2 regions of the Cupriavidus sp. 05L310 genome follow, and region 1 is predicted to be linked to the other one. Evidence: predicted binding sites of a transcription regulator. Region 1 holds the regulator's gene; the other holds the start of a gene.
The links. The regulator FliA, encoded in region 1, starts transcription of late flagellar genes. The targets are predictions, from matches to a motif close to CTAAAGTTTNNNNNNNNNNNGCCGNTA.
Positions count from the first base shown of each region.

Region 1 (8,452 bases):
GCCAGCTGGGACGACGTCAGCCTGGTGGACCCGCTCGGCATGGAAGTGGGCTACCGCCTGATCCCGCTGGTGGACCGCGCGCAGAACGGCGAACTGCTCGGCCGCATCAAGAGCATCCGCAAGAAGGTGGCGCAGGAGATCGGCTTCCTGGTGCCGGTGGTGCATATCCGCGACAACCTGGAACTCAAGCCCAACGCCTACCGCATCACGCTCAAGGGCGTGGAGATCGGCCGCGGCGAAGCGACGCCCGGGCAGTGGATGGCGATCAACCCCGGCCAGGTCTCCGGCCCGTTGCCGGGCACGCCCGGCCAGGACCCGGCATTCGGCCTGCCGGCGGTGTGGATCGAGGGCGGGCTCAAGGAGCAGGCGCAGATCTACGGCTACACCGTGGTGGATGCCAGCACAGTAGTGGCCACTCACCTTAACCACCTGATCCATATGCACGCGGCCGAACTGCTTGGCCGCCAGGAAGTGCAGTCGCTGCTGGACCGCATCGCCAAGGAATCGCCCAAGCTGACTGAAGACCTGGTGCCCAAGGTCATCACCCTCACCGCGCTGCAGAAGATCCTGCAGAACCTGCTGGACGAGAGCGTGCCGATCCGCGACATGCGCACCGTGCTGGACGTGGTGGCCGAGCACGCGCCGAAGATCAGCGATCCCAACGAACTCACGTCGCTGGTGCGCGTGGCGCTGGGGCGTGCCATTACCCAGCAGTGGTTCCCCAACGGCGCTGACCTCCAGGTCATCGGCCTCGACGCCGGGCTGGAACGCGTGCTGTCGCAAGCGCTCACTAACGGCGGCGGCATCGAGCCTGGCCTGGCCGATGCCCTGCTGCAGCAAACGCAAAATGCGGTGAACAGGCAGGAACACCTGGGGCTGGATCCCGTGCTGCTGGTGCCGCATCCGCTGCGCCCGCTGCTGGCGCGCTTCCTGCGCCGGACCATGCCGCAGCTCAAGGTGCTCTCGCATGCCGAGGTGCCGGACAACAGAAATATCAGGATCACCGCCATGATCGGTGGCGCAGCGTGAGGGGTTTCGCAAGATGAGCGTAGCTAAATTCGTGGCGGCCAATGGCCGCGAGGCCTTGCGCCAGGTGCGCGAGGCAATGGGACCGGACGCCGTGGTGCTGTCCAACCGCACCGTCGAGGGGGGCGTGGAGATTGTCGCCATGCGCGACACCGATCTCGGCGCCATCGCCAGCACCGCACCGGTATTCACGCCGCCGCCCGCCGCCGTGGTGGCCGTCGACGGCGCCCTTGGCGACCTGCGCGGCGAACTGCAGACCATGCGCGCCATGATGGAGCGGCAGTTCTCCGGCGTAGGCACCCACAGCCTGCCGTCGCTGGGCGGCGATCCGCTGCGCGATTCGCTGTTTACCTGGTTAGTGACTGCTGGCTTCTCCGGACAGCTTGCGCGATCGCTGCTCGGCCACCTGCCGCTGGGTCATGACCGGCCCGCCGCCATGACCTGGATCCGCCAGGAGCTGGCGCGCAAGGTCCCGGTGCTCAACGACGAAGATGCGCTGTTCGCGCAGGGCGGCGTGCTGGCGCTGGTCGGCCCCACCGGCGTGGGCAAGACCACCACCACGGCTAAGCTGGCAGCGCGCTTCGTGCTCAAGCACGGCCCGGAACGCCTGGCCTTGCTGACCACCGACACTTTCCGTATTGGTGCGCACGAGCAACTGCGCATCTACGGCGACATCCTGGGCGTGCCTGTGCACGCGGTCAAGGATGCGGCCGACCTGCGCTTCGCGCTGGCGGCGCTGACCGATAAGCACCTGGTGATCATCGACACCGTCGGCATGAGTCAGCGCGACCGCAACCTGTCGGAGCAGATCGCCATGCTGGCCGGCGTGCAGGCGCCGGTGCAGCGCATCCTGTTGCTCAACGGCGCCAGCCACGGCGACACCCTCAACGAAGTCGTGCACGCCTACCGCCACGATGCCACGCCCGACGGCGGCATCGACGGCTGTATCGTCAGCAAGCTGGATGAAGCCACGCACCTGGGCTCCGTGCTCGACGTGGTGATCCGGCACCGCCTGCCGGTCTACTACGCCTCCACCGGCCAGCGCGTGCCCGAGCACCTTGAACTCGCCAACGGCGTGTCGCTGGTCGAGCGCGCGTTCCAGACGCCGCGCCGCGGCTCCGTATTCGCCGACGCGGAAGCCGCGCGCCGTGCCATGCCCGCGCAGGACGATGGCGACGCCACCCGCGCGACCAGCGCCGGCGGCGCCGACGGCATGCTGCGCTCGCTGACCGACAACGCCAACGCGGTGGGCGATTGCGTCCAGCAGCTGAACGCTGGCAGCTACAGCTTCGAGCTGGTCCGCTCGCTCTGGCAGCAGCGCACCGAGAACGCGCCCTCGCCGCGCCTGATGGCGCAGCAGGTGCGCGAAGCCGCCTGCCGCGACCTGAGCCGCCATTGCGATCGTTTCGTGCTTTCGCTCAGCGCCACGGTCGCCGCGCCGGTGGCAGGGCGCCGCGCGCCGCGCCCCTGGCAACACACGCTCTGGCTGGCTGACCGCGACGGCCTGCCGCTGGCGGCCGCCGCCGCGCCCGCCGGCCGCACCGGCCCGGCGCTGCAAGCCGGGCAAGGCGGATGGGAAGCCGACGCTGCCACCCTGTGCGCCGCCATCGCCGCCGCCCGTACCGTGGTCAATCTGCTGGATGCCATGCCCGCCGCCGCCACGCTGGCGCGCTGGCAGCAAGCCGGCGAGCGCTGGCTTGCCACCGCGCGCAAGACCACGCGCGTGGTCAGCGGTGGCGCGGCCGTCAAGCTCGATGCGCTGGCCGAAACGCTGACCTTCCACGCGGTGGAAGATATGGACTATCGCGGCCGCGACGCCGTGCAGTGGATCGCGCAAACGCCGGTGCGCGTGCTTGAGGGCCAGGCACGTGGCACGCGCGGCGCCGCCGAGAGCGGCATCGAGGCCGGCCTGCTGGTGTCGCGCGTGGTCGATCGCGAGAACGGCCAGACGCTAGCGGTTCACTACCTGCTGTGCGACCCGGCGTTGTCGGCCGAGGGCGTGCAACTGGCCCGCTGGGCCCGCTGGGCTGAAGCCGGCGAAGCGCAACTTCGCACGCTGCGCCACGCAATGGATCACCTGGGGCAGGGCGGGCAGGCAGGCGGCAACGAATCCTCGCTGGCCGAAGCGCAAGCCTGCGCGCGTCTGCTCGCCCTGCAGATGGCGGTAGCCGCGCTGCGGCTGGAGCAAGCGTGCGACGACAGCGCCGCCGCGTTCCTGGCGCGGCTGACCGGCCGCGCGCCCGCCCGCCAGATGCCGGCCGCCGCCGTGCTGGTGGAAGGCCTCGGCCGTTTGCTGGCCTTGCTCGGCGTGCTGGAGAACTACCCCGGCCGAGGTGGCCGCGCCACGCCGTCCGCCACCCACGAAGCGCCGCAGGAGGCCTTTCATCCCGGCGACGCCGCCGGCCTGCTCGAAGCGAGCATGAACGGCAGCCGCGTGTTGCAAACGCTGACGCAGGGAGAATAAGACGTGACTTCACTCGCCTCCGACCAGGCGGAAAGCTTGCGGCGCATGCTGGCGCCCCGCGCCACGCGCCGCATCGCGGTGGTCGCGAGCGATGCCGGTGCCGGCGCCACCACGGTGGCCCTGGGGCTGGCCAACGCACTCGCCATGCAAGGCGAGCGCGTCCTGCTCATCGATGAAGACCGCTTCGGCGCCCGCGCGACCCGCCTTGCCGGCGCCATGCCGGAAGGCACCCTGGCTGCCGTGCTGGGCGGCACCGTGACGCTGGAAGCCGCGCTGGGCAAGCGCCCGGCCGGCACCATCGCGGTGTTGCCCGGCAGTCCGCAGGCCGGTGGCGGACTGCAGGCGCTGAATGGCTTTCGCACTGTGCTCACCGATGCCCGCAGCGACGCAGACGGCGGCTTGTCGCAGGTAGCCGGCACGGCGCACAACCTCGTTGTGGTGCTGCGCGCGGAGCCGGCCTCGATCAAGGCCGCCTATGCCTGCATCAAGCGGCTCAATCACCTGTACGCCTGCCGGCGCTTCCACCTGGTGATCAACGCCGCCGCCAGCGATGCCGCCGCGAGTGCCGTGCTGGGCAACCTGGCGCGCACCGCCAGCCAGTATCTCGGCGTCGAGGCGAGCCCCGCCGGCAGCCTGCCGTACGACCCGCTGGTGGAACGCAGCGTGGCACTAGGCCGCTGCGTGGTGGAGGCCTTTCCCGCGGCGCCCGCTACCGCCGCGCTACGCCGCATCGCCACGGGCATTGCCAACTGGCCCTTGTCCACCGATTCCCGTTCAACCCCGACGGCGCCGCTGGCGCCGTCAGCCCCGGCCCTGGCTTAAACGCCTGGGCCTGCAGCCAGGACTCACGAGAATTCCACCATGTACACGATTCAGGGAAAGCTCGAACAGACCGACACCGTGACGGCGCATGCCTCGCTGGTGCGTCGTATCGCCCTGCAACTGGCAGCCAAGCTGCCTGCCAGCGTGCAGCTCGATGACTTGATCCAGGCTGGCATGATCGGCTTGCTCGATGCCGCCAAGCGTTACGAGGACACCCACGGTGCGCGTTTCGAGACCTATGCCAGCCAGCGCATCCGCGGCGCCATGCTTGACGAGGTGCGCGCCAATGACTGGCAGTCGCGCAGCCTGCGCCAGTTCACCCGGCGCATCGAACGCACCGTGCGCGGCCTGGAGCAAACGCTGGGCCGCGCGCCGCTCGACTCCGAAGTGGCGCAGGAGCTTGAGCTGCCGCTCGACGAATACCAGACACTGCTCAATGAAGTCTATGGCTGCCAGCTGCTGCACTACGAGGACTTCGAGCGCTCCGGCGAAGAGGACTTCCTGGACCGGCACCTGAGCGTCAGCGACGATGGCAACCCGCTCACTGTGCTGATGGAAAGCGGCATGCGCGAAGCGCTGATCCGTGCCATCGAGCGGCTGCCGGAGCGGGAAAAGCTGGTGCTGTCGTTGTGCTACGACCAGGAGCTCAATTTGCGTGAGATCGGGGCGGTGCTGGAGGTGACGGAGTCGCGGGTCTGCCAGATTCGCAGCCAGGCTATTACGCGGCTTCGTTCGCAGCTGCGCGGCTTGCTATGAGGGGCTGGTGCCATCGTCTTGGCGCTGCGGTGCTGGCCGCGGCCTGCTGCGCGGCCTGGGCCGCGCCCGCCGGGCCGCTGCATTCCTGGTCGGCTTCCGTGAACGGGCCTGCGCTGCATGGCAAAGGGTTGCGTACGGTGTCGCCGCCGATCTTGCCTACCGGTTACTTGCCGCAGGCGGAGGGGGCTATTACTACCGTGCGGTGGCGATATAGTTTTGCTAGTACGCCGCCTAATGAGCTGCAGGCTTATTTGTGCAATGCGCAGCGTTGTGTGTTGTTGCCGGGGGCGGAGGGGCTTACCGAGGCGTTTAGCGGGGATGATGCGGCCAAGGGGTTTGTGTTTGCGTTTCAGGTGCCTGGGCGGGGGGCGCTGATGCCGGTGTTGTTGGGGCAGTCGAATCAGGTTACGGTTAGTTTTAGGTGATGTTGCTGTTGCTGGCGGCGGTGGGTTATAAAAACATAAATTCAAAAGCTTAACGTCAAAGGCGGTTTCACCCCCCTGCGGGGGGCGACCTACTTTCTTGTCTTGCCAAGAAAGTAGGCAAAGAAGCGCACCGGATGGGGCGACACCCCCTCGGGATCCAGCGAAAAGAGCGGCCGGGACCCAAACTCGCATCGCCTTAAGGGGATACTCAAACATGGGTCCCTCTTTTCCGCTCTTTTCGCCGGATCCCGAGGCGCCCCATACGGCCTGGTACACCTTGACGGCTCGCTTCGCATCGCGTTGGGGTGTGGCCCGCCCCTCGGGCGCTCCCCACGGCTACACCGATCGTGGTTCTGGCGGCATCGCTTCTTCTTGCAATTCCTTCACGGTTTCGAGCCTTAGAGCCTTCGGGGTTTGACGGGAGCGCTGTTGTCCAATGTTGCGCTGGAGCAATCCGGTGTTCGGTGCGCAAGGGCCGGGCTTGTATGTCGGGGATCTCGAAGGTACGCCGCTGATTGGCGCATTGACTCGCTTCGCGCAGCACGGTTGCCGCTCGCCGAGCGTTGATACCTGCCGGTGAACGTCAAAGGTGGTTTCACCTCACTGCCCGGGGTGGCCTGAGGGGGATGCGCTGTCGCCTTCTGTTGCCAAGCGGCCTTTGATCCGGGTGGTTCCTAGAACCGCTTCTTGATGTTGCGGACTAACCAGTGGCAGTCCAGGTCGGATCCGGAATCAAGATCCGGAAACCATCAGCCGCTGGCCAGGCTGACCCCTTGCGGCCCAGTCTGCGTCCGTCCATCCTTCCCGTAGAGCGTCGCATTATCGCCACGCTGACGCAGCGCCAGGATCGCTTCTTCGGTGAATTCAAGATGCGCGTCCACCACGGCGGAATTGAGCGCATTGGCATCGCGCGCGGTGCGCGCGGCAAACACCAGCGTCCGCCATGCGGCTTCAACGCCCGCATCGATCTGCCGCCCGAACAATTGTCCGCCCGCGCCGGTGCGAATGCCCAAAGCCCCCATCTGTGCCTCGCGGGTGCGCGTCAAGGCACTCAGCAAGCCGGCAAGTTCGACCTTGCGTTCCAGCAACCCGGCCAGGGCCTGGTAGTCGCCGGCCTTGATCATGGTTCTTTCCTCGCCGAGCACGGCGGCGAATTCCTGCGCCAGCTCGGTTTCGCGGCGCAGGTTCTGGATCAGGGACTGGCTCATGGCTTGCCTATCGTGGGTATGGGTTGGCTAAACAAATGGCCGCGCAGCAGGGATCAGGCGCCGCCGTTCAGCTCACGCAGGGACGCGAGCAGGCCGTCGGCGATCTTGCTGGGGTCGATCCTGATCCGGCCTTCGGCGATGGCCTGGCGGATTTTCTCGACCTTGGCGGTATCGATATCGTCGTCACGATCTTCTACCAGGCGGGCGCCGATCTCGCGCACCTGGGCCGACAGGGGGCTGACGCGCACGCTGGACGTATCCGGGGCCGTGGTCGGCCCGGGGGCGCCGGCCACGCTGCGCGTGGCGCCGTCGATGGCGTCGCCCGCCCTCGACGAGGTGGTCTGATTGATCTTCACGGTAATTCCTTGCTGGGTACCTTTGGCTTATCGGATGGCTCAGGCAAAACTTTAGGGTGAAATGGCGTCGGAAAGCCCCGCTTTCCCGGCCCTGAGCCTGCGCGCCATTGTCTCATGAGACGGTTGCGTAACCCCACGGGCCACGCTTGCCGCGTTCCCCTATTGTTGCAGCACCACCGTGTCGCCGCTGCGCACCAGCGCATTGACTACCTGACCGTTCTTTAGCCGCACCTGCACGTTGTTGCCCACCGGCGCGTCGGCCATCACCTTGCCTTCGCTGCTGAGCTGGAACGATTCGCCTTCCACCACCACGGTCACGTTCTGCCCCTGCCGTACGGCAATGGCCTTCTTCAGCAGATCCATCCGCAACGGCGAGCCCGCGGCGATGCGGTTCGCCGCCACCGCGCCGGTCACTTGCACGGGATCGGTCACCACCGCGCGCGGCAGCGAGGCCAGGTCGCCCTGGCGGACTTCCATGTCGGCCGCGTCGACGGGTTCGCCGGGCATGAGGTTGCGCGCTGCCACATAGTAGTCGGCAACCACCGACACGCGCGCCTGGACATAGCGCGTCCACGGACGCTCGCCCGCGCAGCGCACGCCCACGGAGACGCGACCCCAGGGCGACGCGCCTGGCGGCAGGAAGGGTTCGGGAAGCGGGCAATCCGGCGCGCGCCCGCCCGAAGGCGGCACCACCTGGATGTTGGCCTTGCCGGGCAGGCCGGCGGTCTGGCGTTCGAGGAACTGCTCGACCGCGGTACGCACCGGGTCTTCGGTAAAAGGCGAGGGTGGTGCCGCGCCGGCGCTGCCGGGCAGCGTGCCGCTGGCGGCGAGCACGCAGAGCAGGGCGCGCGCCGCGGCGGCCCGGAAACGAGTGTTCATGTGTGTATCCCGGCAAGAAAACGACGTGGGGCGCGCCGCGGGAGCGGGCGCCACGTGCGTGACAACGGGTCCCATTGTAGGCAGCCCTGCAATCTTGCTCGGGTCGAAATACGCAGGTTTCTTTGCCCTATTCGTGCGATTGGCATGGCGGGGCCGCCCCTAAGATGACACACCTGAAAAGGTCGACCTTCATCGCTCTCCCCTTCAGCGAGACACAGACATGATTGACAGACTCGATGCGGCATTGCGCTTCCAGCAAGAAGCGCTGAGCTTGCGGACCCAGAGGCAATCAGTGATTGCCTCCAATATCGCGCACGCCGATACACCCGGCTACAAGGCGCGCGACTTTGATTTCTCCAGCACGCTGGCGCAGAGCGTCGAGCGGGGCAAGCGCGCCGAAGGCGTTTCGCTGTCCACCACGTCGGTGCGGCATTTGCCGGGCCAGGCGTCGGCGTCGGGGATCGACGAGAGGAACCTCGAGTACCGCATCCCGATGCAGTCGAGTATCGATGGCAA
Region 1 is NZ_JBFTOX010000006.1:14,024-22,475, forward strand. It holds gene flhA (flagellar biosynthesis protein FlhA) at 1-1,029, shown strand, start outside; gene flhF (flagellar biosynthesis protein FlhF) at 1,043-3,490, shown strand; gene AC1DS6_RS05240 (MinD/ParA family ATP-binding protein) at 3,494-4,312, shown strand; gene AC1DS6_RS05245 (RNA polymerase sigma factor FliA) at 4,352-5,068, shown strand; gene AC1DS6_RS05250 (flagellar protein FlhE) at 5,065-5,493, shown strand; gene AC1DS6_RS05255 (flagella synthesis protein FlgN) at 6,243-6,701, opposite strand; gene flgM (flagellar biosynthesis anti-sigma factor FlgM) at 6,755-7,057, opposite strand; gene flgA (flagellar basal body P-ring formation chaperone FlgA) at 7,217-7,936, opposite strand; gene flgB (flagellar basal body rod protein FlgB) at 8,157-8,452, shown strand, end outside.

Region 2 (8,452 bases), on a different contig from region 1:
TGCCCTGGCGTGCCGCCGGATGGCTCCTGGCGCCAGCGGAAGGATGTGGCGCCGGACGCGGGGCGGCCGGCGCCACGCGTGCTACCGGTACCGCTTGCGGCACCGGCATGCGCGCCGGTTCCCGTACCGCCTGGCGCGGCTGCGCATGCGCTTCTTCCGGAGCCACCTGGAAGCGGGACACTTCATCCACCAGCCCGGCGGCCTGCTGCTGCAGGCTCTCGGCGGCGGCGGCGGCCTGCTCCACCAGCGCGGCATTCTGCTGCGTCACGCTTTCCATCTGGCTGATGGCGAGGTTGACCTGCTCGATGCCGGACGACTGCTCTTCGCTTGCGGCGGCGATCTCGCCCATGATGTCGGTCACGCGCTTCACCGCCCCGACGATATCGTCCATGGTGCGGCCCGCGTCCTCTACCTGCTTGGCGCCATGGGCCACCTGACCCACCGAGCCACTGATCAGTTGCCCGATTTCCTTGGCTGCCGACGAAGAGCGCTGGGCCAGGCTGCGCACCTCGGCCGCCACCACGCTGAAGCCTCGTCCCTGCTCGCCGGCACGGGCGGCTTCCACCGCTGCGTTCAGTGCCAGGATATTGGTCTGGAAGGCAATCCCCTCGATCACGCCCACGATCTCGGCCACCTTGGCCGACGATTGCGAAATATGCTGCATGGTCTCGACCACGCCACGCACGGCGCGCCCGCCCTCGATCGCCACGCCCGAGGCACTCACCGCCAGTTCGTTGGCATGGCGCGCGTTCGCGGCATTCTGCTTGACCGTGGAGGTCAGCTGCTCCATCGAGGCCGCAGTCTGCTCAAGCGAGGCAGCCTGTTCTTCGGTGCGCTGGGAAAGATCGGTATTGCCGCTGGCGATTTCCCGGGTAGCGCCACCGATGGAGCGGGTCGCGCCCTGGATGCCGTGCACCAGTGCCGCCAACTGGCCAAAAGCGCGCTCCAGCGCGCCCAGCATGCGGCCCATTTCGTCATCGTTCTGCACCTGGATCGCGTACGTCAGGTTGCCGTGCGCCAGCGCCTGTGCCGCTTCCAGCGCATGGCGAGCCGGTCGCGTGATCGAGCGCGTGATGCCAATGCCCAGGGCCGCCGCCAGGGCCACCGCGACGGCGGCCAGGCCCAGCAGCAGGTTGCGGGCCGTCTCATAACTGGCGTTCGCCTCCTGCACGGCAGCCAGCGCAACCTTGCGTCCGGTCTCGGACAGTTCGCTCAGTTTGTCGAAATATGGCGCCTGCGCCGCCGGCAGCGTCGCCACCAGCGCGCTGCGTGCACCATCGAACTCGCCACCCTGCAACTGGCGCAGCACCATGTCGAGCTGGCCGTTATAGGCAGCGCGTGCCTCGGTCAGCCCGCGATACAACTCCCGGGTCTCCGGCCTGCCGGACGTGGACAGCCACTTCCCAAGTTCATCCAGCGTGGTGCCCATTTTCTCGCGCAGCCCCGCGATCTGCTCGGCATTGCGCTTTACCGCGACCGGGTCCTCGTTCATGGTGGCATCCCGCACCAGAATGCCGATCCGCAACGCATCCTGCTTGACGCGCTCGATATCCAGCACCTTGAACAAGCGCCCCTCCACGGTGATGCGCATCGATTCGTTCATGGTGCGCAGGGACGTCATGCCCAGCACCGCCACGGCAACCAGCAGCAACGCCACCAGCGAAAACGCCACCGTCAGGCGCGCCCCAATGCCAAAGCTTCGCAACCAACGCATCTTCCCGGCTCCTTTTATTCTCGTCGCGCGCGCTTTTCCGCGCCCCGGACAGATTTCCGGGACGACGCCGCACCGCGGGCTTAACGGCAGGGAGCGGGGCAAGCTTGAGGGCTAAGTTAAGACATTTCCGAAGAAAACGGAAAATACGGGAACAAAACGAAATATGAGGGGGAAAAGCCCGGCAATTCGAACGATTGGCGGGATGCGACCTGTCGTCTAATGTTAACCAGGCGCTCTGAAGTGCTGCCAGCGGCGCATGCAACCAAAGGCGCACAACAAAACAAGTGGGTACGCAAAAAAAGAAGCCCACGCGCGGGGTGCTCGTAGGCTTTCCAGGACTGCTATGAGCCGAAAGGCTCGTTAGCGAATATAAACCTGCTTACATGAGGTGTAAATCCAATTTCTATCAGGGATAACTCTGATAGAAAAAGTGCTGGCGACGCCATTCAAGTGACGAATGGGCGGCATGGAAAACATCGCAACTGCAGGCCAGGGTCACCTTGCCGCCCGCAAACCTATGCTGAACGGGGGTTGCGGGCGCTGGTGACGTTGGGACTTGCCGCACAAGTGCAAACAAGGCAAACCGCAGCATGTGACGCAAGAGTTTTATTAGAGGAAACCCTCCATCTCAGGTGCGCCCCCCCAACCGTTCCGATTTGTAAAATTTTGTTACTCTCGCGCCTGAAGTACCCCCGTCTTTTCCGGCTGCCCCTACCGCCAACGTTTGCGGGGCAGCATCGGAGCCACCGCCCGGACACACGTCGGGGCCGGACGTGATCCATGCAGCCAGATCCAGCGCCAGCACAGAGAGCGGATATTTCATCCCCCGCCGCACCCAGGCCACGCCGCAGCCCGCCCCAGGCCGTGCTGTAACACCCCTATTGCCCGGGCCCATATATTGGACCCTTGCCAGCCGCCAGAACCCGTGCGGGCTCTTCCGGAGACGTTGTGAACAAGAAGGAAACCAGGATCACCCGTCCGAGCAGGCAACTGCAGCAGCTGCAGTTCTCCACGCTCAGCGCCAGCCACAGCCCTGTCGTCGTACACCTGTCGAGCGGCATTCGCCTGCACGGCGTGATCGTGGCCTCGGACAACTATATGGTGCTGCTGGCGGAATCGCCGCGGGACCCGCAGCCGCAAGTCGTCTACAAGCACGCCATTGCCGTGATCACGCCCGCCCATGCGCCGGAGGCCATGGCGGCGGTGCCCGGGGCGGAGACTTCGCCGGAGTTTGTGAGTTTGTATACGCCACGGACCCGCAAGCGGAGATAACCAGGGAGGGCGCGCCAGCCGGTTGTGCGCACAAGCGGCGCAGCTTTCGTGCGATGGCCCCGCCCGCATCAGCCACCCCCAGAGCCGCTCGGAAGCTATCCGCGAAAAAACTTCTGCACATTGCCCCAAAGATCACACTAAATCTTTTCCCGCCCCGGTCGATAACCCTAACAACGGAGGCACTACACGCACTGCAACGCAGTCAGCCAACGTTACGGCACCCGCCGGACTGCATAAATCACTGCATATAGGAGTCGTACCATGGCGTCAGTCATTAATACCAATTCGTTGTCTCTGATGACTCAGAACAACCTGAATGCATCGCAATCGCAACTGAACACGGCGATTCAACGCCTGTCGTCGGGCCTGCGCATCAACAGCGCCAAGGACGACGCAGCCGGCCTGGCCATTGCCAACCGCTTCACCGCCAACATCAACGGCCTGACCCAAGCCAAGCAAAATGCTAACGACGGCATCTCGCTGGCGCAAACGACTGAAGGCGCGCTGACCGAAGTCACGAACAACCTGCAACGTATCCGTACCCTGTCGGTGCAAGCAGCGACTGGTTCGAATTCGGCAGACGACCTGAAGTCGATCCAGGATGAAATCGGCCAGCGCATGGACGAAATCAACCGCATCTCCACGCAGACCGACTTCAACGGCGTCAAGGTACTGTCTGGCTCGGCAAAGCCCCTGAACATTCAAGTTGGCGCCAGCGACGGCCAGACCATCTCGGTGAATCTGCAGGAAATCAGCACGAAGACGCTGAACATGACCGGCTTCAACGTGTCTGGCACCGGCACGCCGAATACGGCCGCTACCAGCCAGGACCTGCTGGCAGCCGGCTTTACCGCAGGCGCAACGACCAACGGCACCACCGCCTACTCCAAGAATTACACTGGCGCTGACAGCGCCACGCTGGCCAATGTGCTCGGCAAGGTTGCTACTGGTGATACGGTCAACGACGCCGGCATTGCCACCATCGCAAACTACACCTATAACGGCACGGACTTCTCCTTTGCCGACACGGCACGTACTGCCGCGCGCATCTCGAGCGACCTGAAGCCGGCTGCTGGGAACGTTACCAATGTGTCGATCAAAATCGGCAACAATCAAGCGGTTTCCGCCAACATTGACAGCAATGGCATGCTGACCTCGGCCACCAGCGGTAACAAGCTGTTTGTGGACGCTGCAGGCAACCTGACCGAGAACGATCTGGCCGGCACCCTCACGCAGGCGGATATCAACAACGGCGGCGGCGCTGGCGACCTGATCAAGGCAATCGGCACATCGGGTGCAGCCGGTAAGTTGAGCTCAATCACCGTGGGCAACGCGGCCAACGCTCCCAGCTACGCGTTCACTGGCGGCGTTGCGACGGCAAATGCGACTAATCTGCATATCTCGGCGGCAGCCCTGACAACTCAGGTTCAAGCAAGCAACGGCGCCAATGCAATCACTACGGTGCTCGGTGGCGCTACCTACATCACCGCAGCTGGCGGTGCGGTTACGACGGGTGGTAACCCGGTCAATGTTGATATGAACGGCGCGCTTACCACCAACACGGCCGAGAAGCTGTTCGTTCACAGCAACGGCCAGGTGACCGATGGCTCGGCGAACGCGGTATATGAAGACTCGGCGAACGCTGGGAAGTTCACCCTCAACGCTACGAGCGGTAAGACCTCCACCGCCAATCCGCTGGACGTCCTCGACAAGGCCCTGTCGATGGTTGACAAGCTGCGCAGCTCGCTGGGTGCGATCCAGAACCGTCTGGATTCCACCATCGCCAACCTTGGCACGACCATCACCAACCTGTCGTCGTCGCGCTCGCGTATTCAAGACGCTGACTACGCTACGGAAGTGTCCAACATGACCCGCGGCAACATCCTGCAGCAAGCTGGTACCTCGGTACTGGCTCAAGCGAACCAGACCACGCAAGGCGTGCTGTCGCTGCTGCGTTAATGCAGTAACACGAAGCAGCAGGGCCGGGCTACAAGCCCGGCCTTGTGCCGGAGTGTTTTCGCAGGGCCCCTGTGCCCTGCGAAAGCGTTTCGAACCCACCCCCGACAACGGTCATGGCAAATCCGACAAGCTTGATCCCGCCGCTGCCGCTCTCCCCGGCCCTGCCTCCCGCAGGCCGCGATGGCACGCCCTCTGCCTTACCCGCGAGCGATAACAGCGCTGGCACGCAGGCTGGCGCAAACAAACAAGCAGCTCCTGTCATGACCGAAGACGCTGCCATCCAGCACCTGAAGGATTTGTTGCGCACCACCGCATTCAATGTGGAGTTCGAAATCGACCAGGATACCCACCGCGTGATCACCAAGGTAGTGGACAAGGACACCGGCGACGTCATCAGGCAACTGCCCTCTGAAGAGGTCATGCGCATCGCCCACGCCCTGCAAAAGGCGCAAGGCTTGTTCGTACATCAAGAAGCCTGAGACCGGTAGCCGGCTCAGCCCTGTTTAAGTAATTTCCCGGATAAGAACGATATGGCAACCATCTCGAACCTTGGCGTGGGCTCCGGCCTGGACCTGAACACCCTGCTGGACCAGCTCACCACGGCGGAACAGGCACCGCTCACGGCCATCCAGAACCGGGCCACCAGCTATCAGGCGAAGCTGTCGGCCTACGGTCAGGTGCAGAGCATGCTGTCGGCATTCCAGGGGGCGGCTAAGCAACTATCCGATCCGAACTTCTTCAACTCGACGACCGCTACATCGTCCGCCGCCAATGTGCTTGGCGCGGTCGGAAGCACCTCCGCGGTATCGGGCACCTATGCTGTCAACGTGTCGTCCCTGGCACAGTCACAATCACTGGTGTCCGCCGGGCAGGCCAAGCTGACCGATGCGATCGGCACCGGTACCATTCATATCGACTTCGGGACGATCACCGGCGGTACGCTGGACCCGGCGACCGGCAAGTACACCGGTGCAACGTTCGCGGCGAATCCGCCGCCGGCATCCGGCACCAGCGGCTTCGACATCAAGATCGATAGCACCAACAACTCGCTGCAGGGCATCCGCGACGCCATCAACAAGGCCAATGGGGGGGTCACCGCCAGCATCGTCAACGACGGCAGCGGCACGCCATACCGTCTGGTGCTGACGTCCAACGCCACCGGCGCCAATAGCAGCATGCGGATCTCCGTAGCGGAGACTGACGGCGGCACAAAACTGTCTGACCTGGTGAGCTATAGTCCCGGCAAAAACCAGGATCTGACCGGCAATGAAGTGCAGAGCATGCAGCAAACGATCGTTGCCCAGAATGCACAGTTGACCGTCAACAATATTGCAGTCCAGAGCACCAGCAACACCGTGACCGACGCCATCCAGGGTGTCACGCTGTCGCTAACGCAAGGGGGAACCACCACGGTCACGGTGCAACGCGACGTCAAGACTATCCAGACGGCTGTGCAGAGCTTCGTCACCGCCTACAACAATCTGCAAAAGACCGCCGCGAGTCTGTCGAATTACGATCCCACCAGCCAAAGCGCTTCCCCGTTGACCGGCGATGCGACGCTGCGGCTGATTCAGGGCCAGATGCGCGGCATCCTGAACACGCCACAGACGGGTGGCTCCGGCGCGCTCACAGGACTGGCAAACATCGGCGTGACTTTCCAGGTCGATGGCACGATGGCCTTCGATGCCACCAAGCTGACCAGCGCATTGACCAAGGACCCAAATGGTGTAGCCGGCCTGTTCTCCAACGCTAACGGCAAGGACGGCTATGGCAACCAGATCAATAGCCTGGTGACCTCGCTGACCGGCACCAAGGGTACCCTGACGAACGCGACCGATGGCATCACGCAAACGTTGAAGTCGCTTAGCGCTCAATACAGCGAAACACAGACACGCATCAACGCCACCGTGGCGCAATACAAGGCACAGTTCACGAATCTGGACTTGATCATGTCCCAAATGAACAACACCAGCAAATACCTGACCCAACAGTTCAATGCGCTGAACAACTCCAACAGCAGCAAGTAACACAACCCTTACCGAACGTGGGAATCGATCGCCATGTATGCTCGTCACGCCATTAATGCCTATGCCCAAGTCGGTGTCCAGACTGGCGTCATGGATGCCAGCCCCCAGAAGCTGATCGCGATGCTCTACGATGGCGCCCGCACCGCCATTGCCCAGGCGAAGTTCCATATGGCTGCCAGCGATGTGTCGGCCAAGGGCAACGCCATCACCAGGGCCATCAACATCATTGACAACGGCTTGAACGCCGCGCTCGATCACGAGCAAGGCGGTGAGATTTCGGCAGGCCTTGAACAGCTCTATGACTACATGACGCGGCGCCTGTTGCTGGCCAACCTGCGCAACGATCCCGCCCTGCTGACTGAAGTGGACGGCTTGCTCGGGAACCTGGCTTCCGCCTGGTCCGAGATGAGCAACGCCCCCGATGGCGCTACCCCACACCTGTCGCTTGCTACGGAGCGCTGAGATGACCGCATTGAGCCCGATCCTGAATTGCTACCGGGAACTGGAATTGCTTGCCGAGCAGATGCTCGAGCTGGCACGCGCCGGGAACTGGACTGCAATGAACGAACTGCAGCAGGTCTACACCGTCCAGGTGGATCAACTCCGCCGCCTGGACCACAGCGTGCCCATCTCGGATCGCGAACGGATGGACCGGTATCAGCGGCTGGAACGCATACTTGGCTACGACGCTGCCATCCGCAACCTGTTGACACCGGAAATGAACAGGCTGGGCGCGCTGCTGGGCAATGCGCGCCGCCAGCATGATCTGCACCAAGCCTATGGCAGTGTTGCCGCCTGAGGCAACGCTGGCCCGCACGCCCGAAACACCCAGTACGCTCAGAACGCTAAAGGCTGATCGCCATGACCGGCATCCCCATCTCGCCGGACCCGGCAGCCCTCCTGCGCGGCGCAGACCCGCAAGGGCTGCGCAATGCGCTCTCGGTCTCCAAGCTGGAGGCCCTGCTGCCCACCGGCAAGATTGCCCCTGGCGAAAGCCAGACCGCCGGCGGCGGCACGATTCAAGGCCGCGGCGTCGATGCGCTGCAGTCGGATACGGCCGCAGCCGGGCGAAGCGCTCAGACCGGCTCGACGCGCGAAACGCTCAGTTTTGCCGCACGCACCATTCTCGACCTGCTTGACCGTACCGACGCGCAGCCCGCACGGGCCGCGGCCCCAATGCTGCCGTCGCCCGCCGGCGCACCGAATCCGGCCACAGTGCGCGCCGCCCTGGCCGGACTGGTCCAGCACAGCGGCCTCTTCTACGAAAGCCACCTGGCCGAGTGGGTCAGCGGAAACCGTCCTCTGGCCGACGTGCTGAAGGCACCCCAGGCTGCTTTCAATCAACCGAGGCCGGGCGAGCCGCCCCTGGCCGGCAATCCCGCCCCGCAGCAGCCCGTCCAGGCACAGCCGGTGTTGCTGCTGCCGGCGCCGGCGGCTTACACCGCGAGCACGGCGCAACTGGCCGGGGCCACGTTGCCCA
Region 2 is NZ_JBFTOX010000022.1:41,201-49,652, forward strand. It holds gene AC1DS6_RS17450 (methyl-accepting chemotaxis protein) at 1-1,714, opposite strand, end outside; gene AC1DS6_RS17455 (RNA chaperone Hfq) at 2,663-2,986, shown strand; gene AC1DS6_RS17460 (flagellin N-terminal helical domain-containing protein) at 3,248-4,945, shown strand; gene AC1DS6_RS17465 (flagellar protein FlaG) at 5,059-5,424, shown strand; gene fliD (flagellar filament capping protein FliD) at 5,476-6,972, shown strand; gene fliS (flagellar export chaperone FliS) at 7,006-7,434, shown strand; gene AC1DS6_RS17480 (flagellar protein FliT) at 7,436-7,771, shown strand; gene fliK (flagellar hook-length control protein FliK) at 7,834-8,452, shown strand, end outside.
Region 2: the regulator FliA is predicted to act here: its motif matches at 3,124-3,150, upstream of AC1DS6_RS17460 (flagellin N-terminal helical domain-containing protein).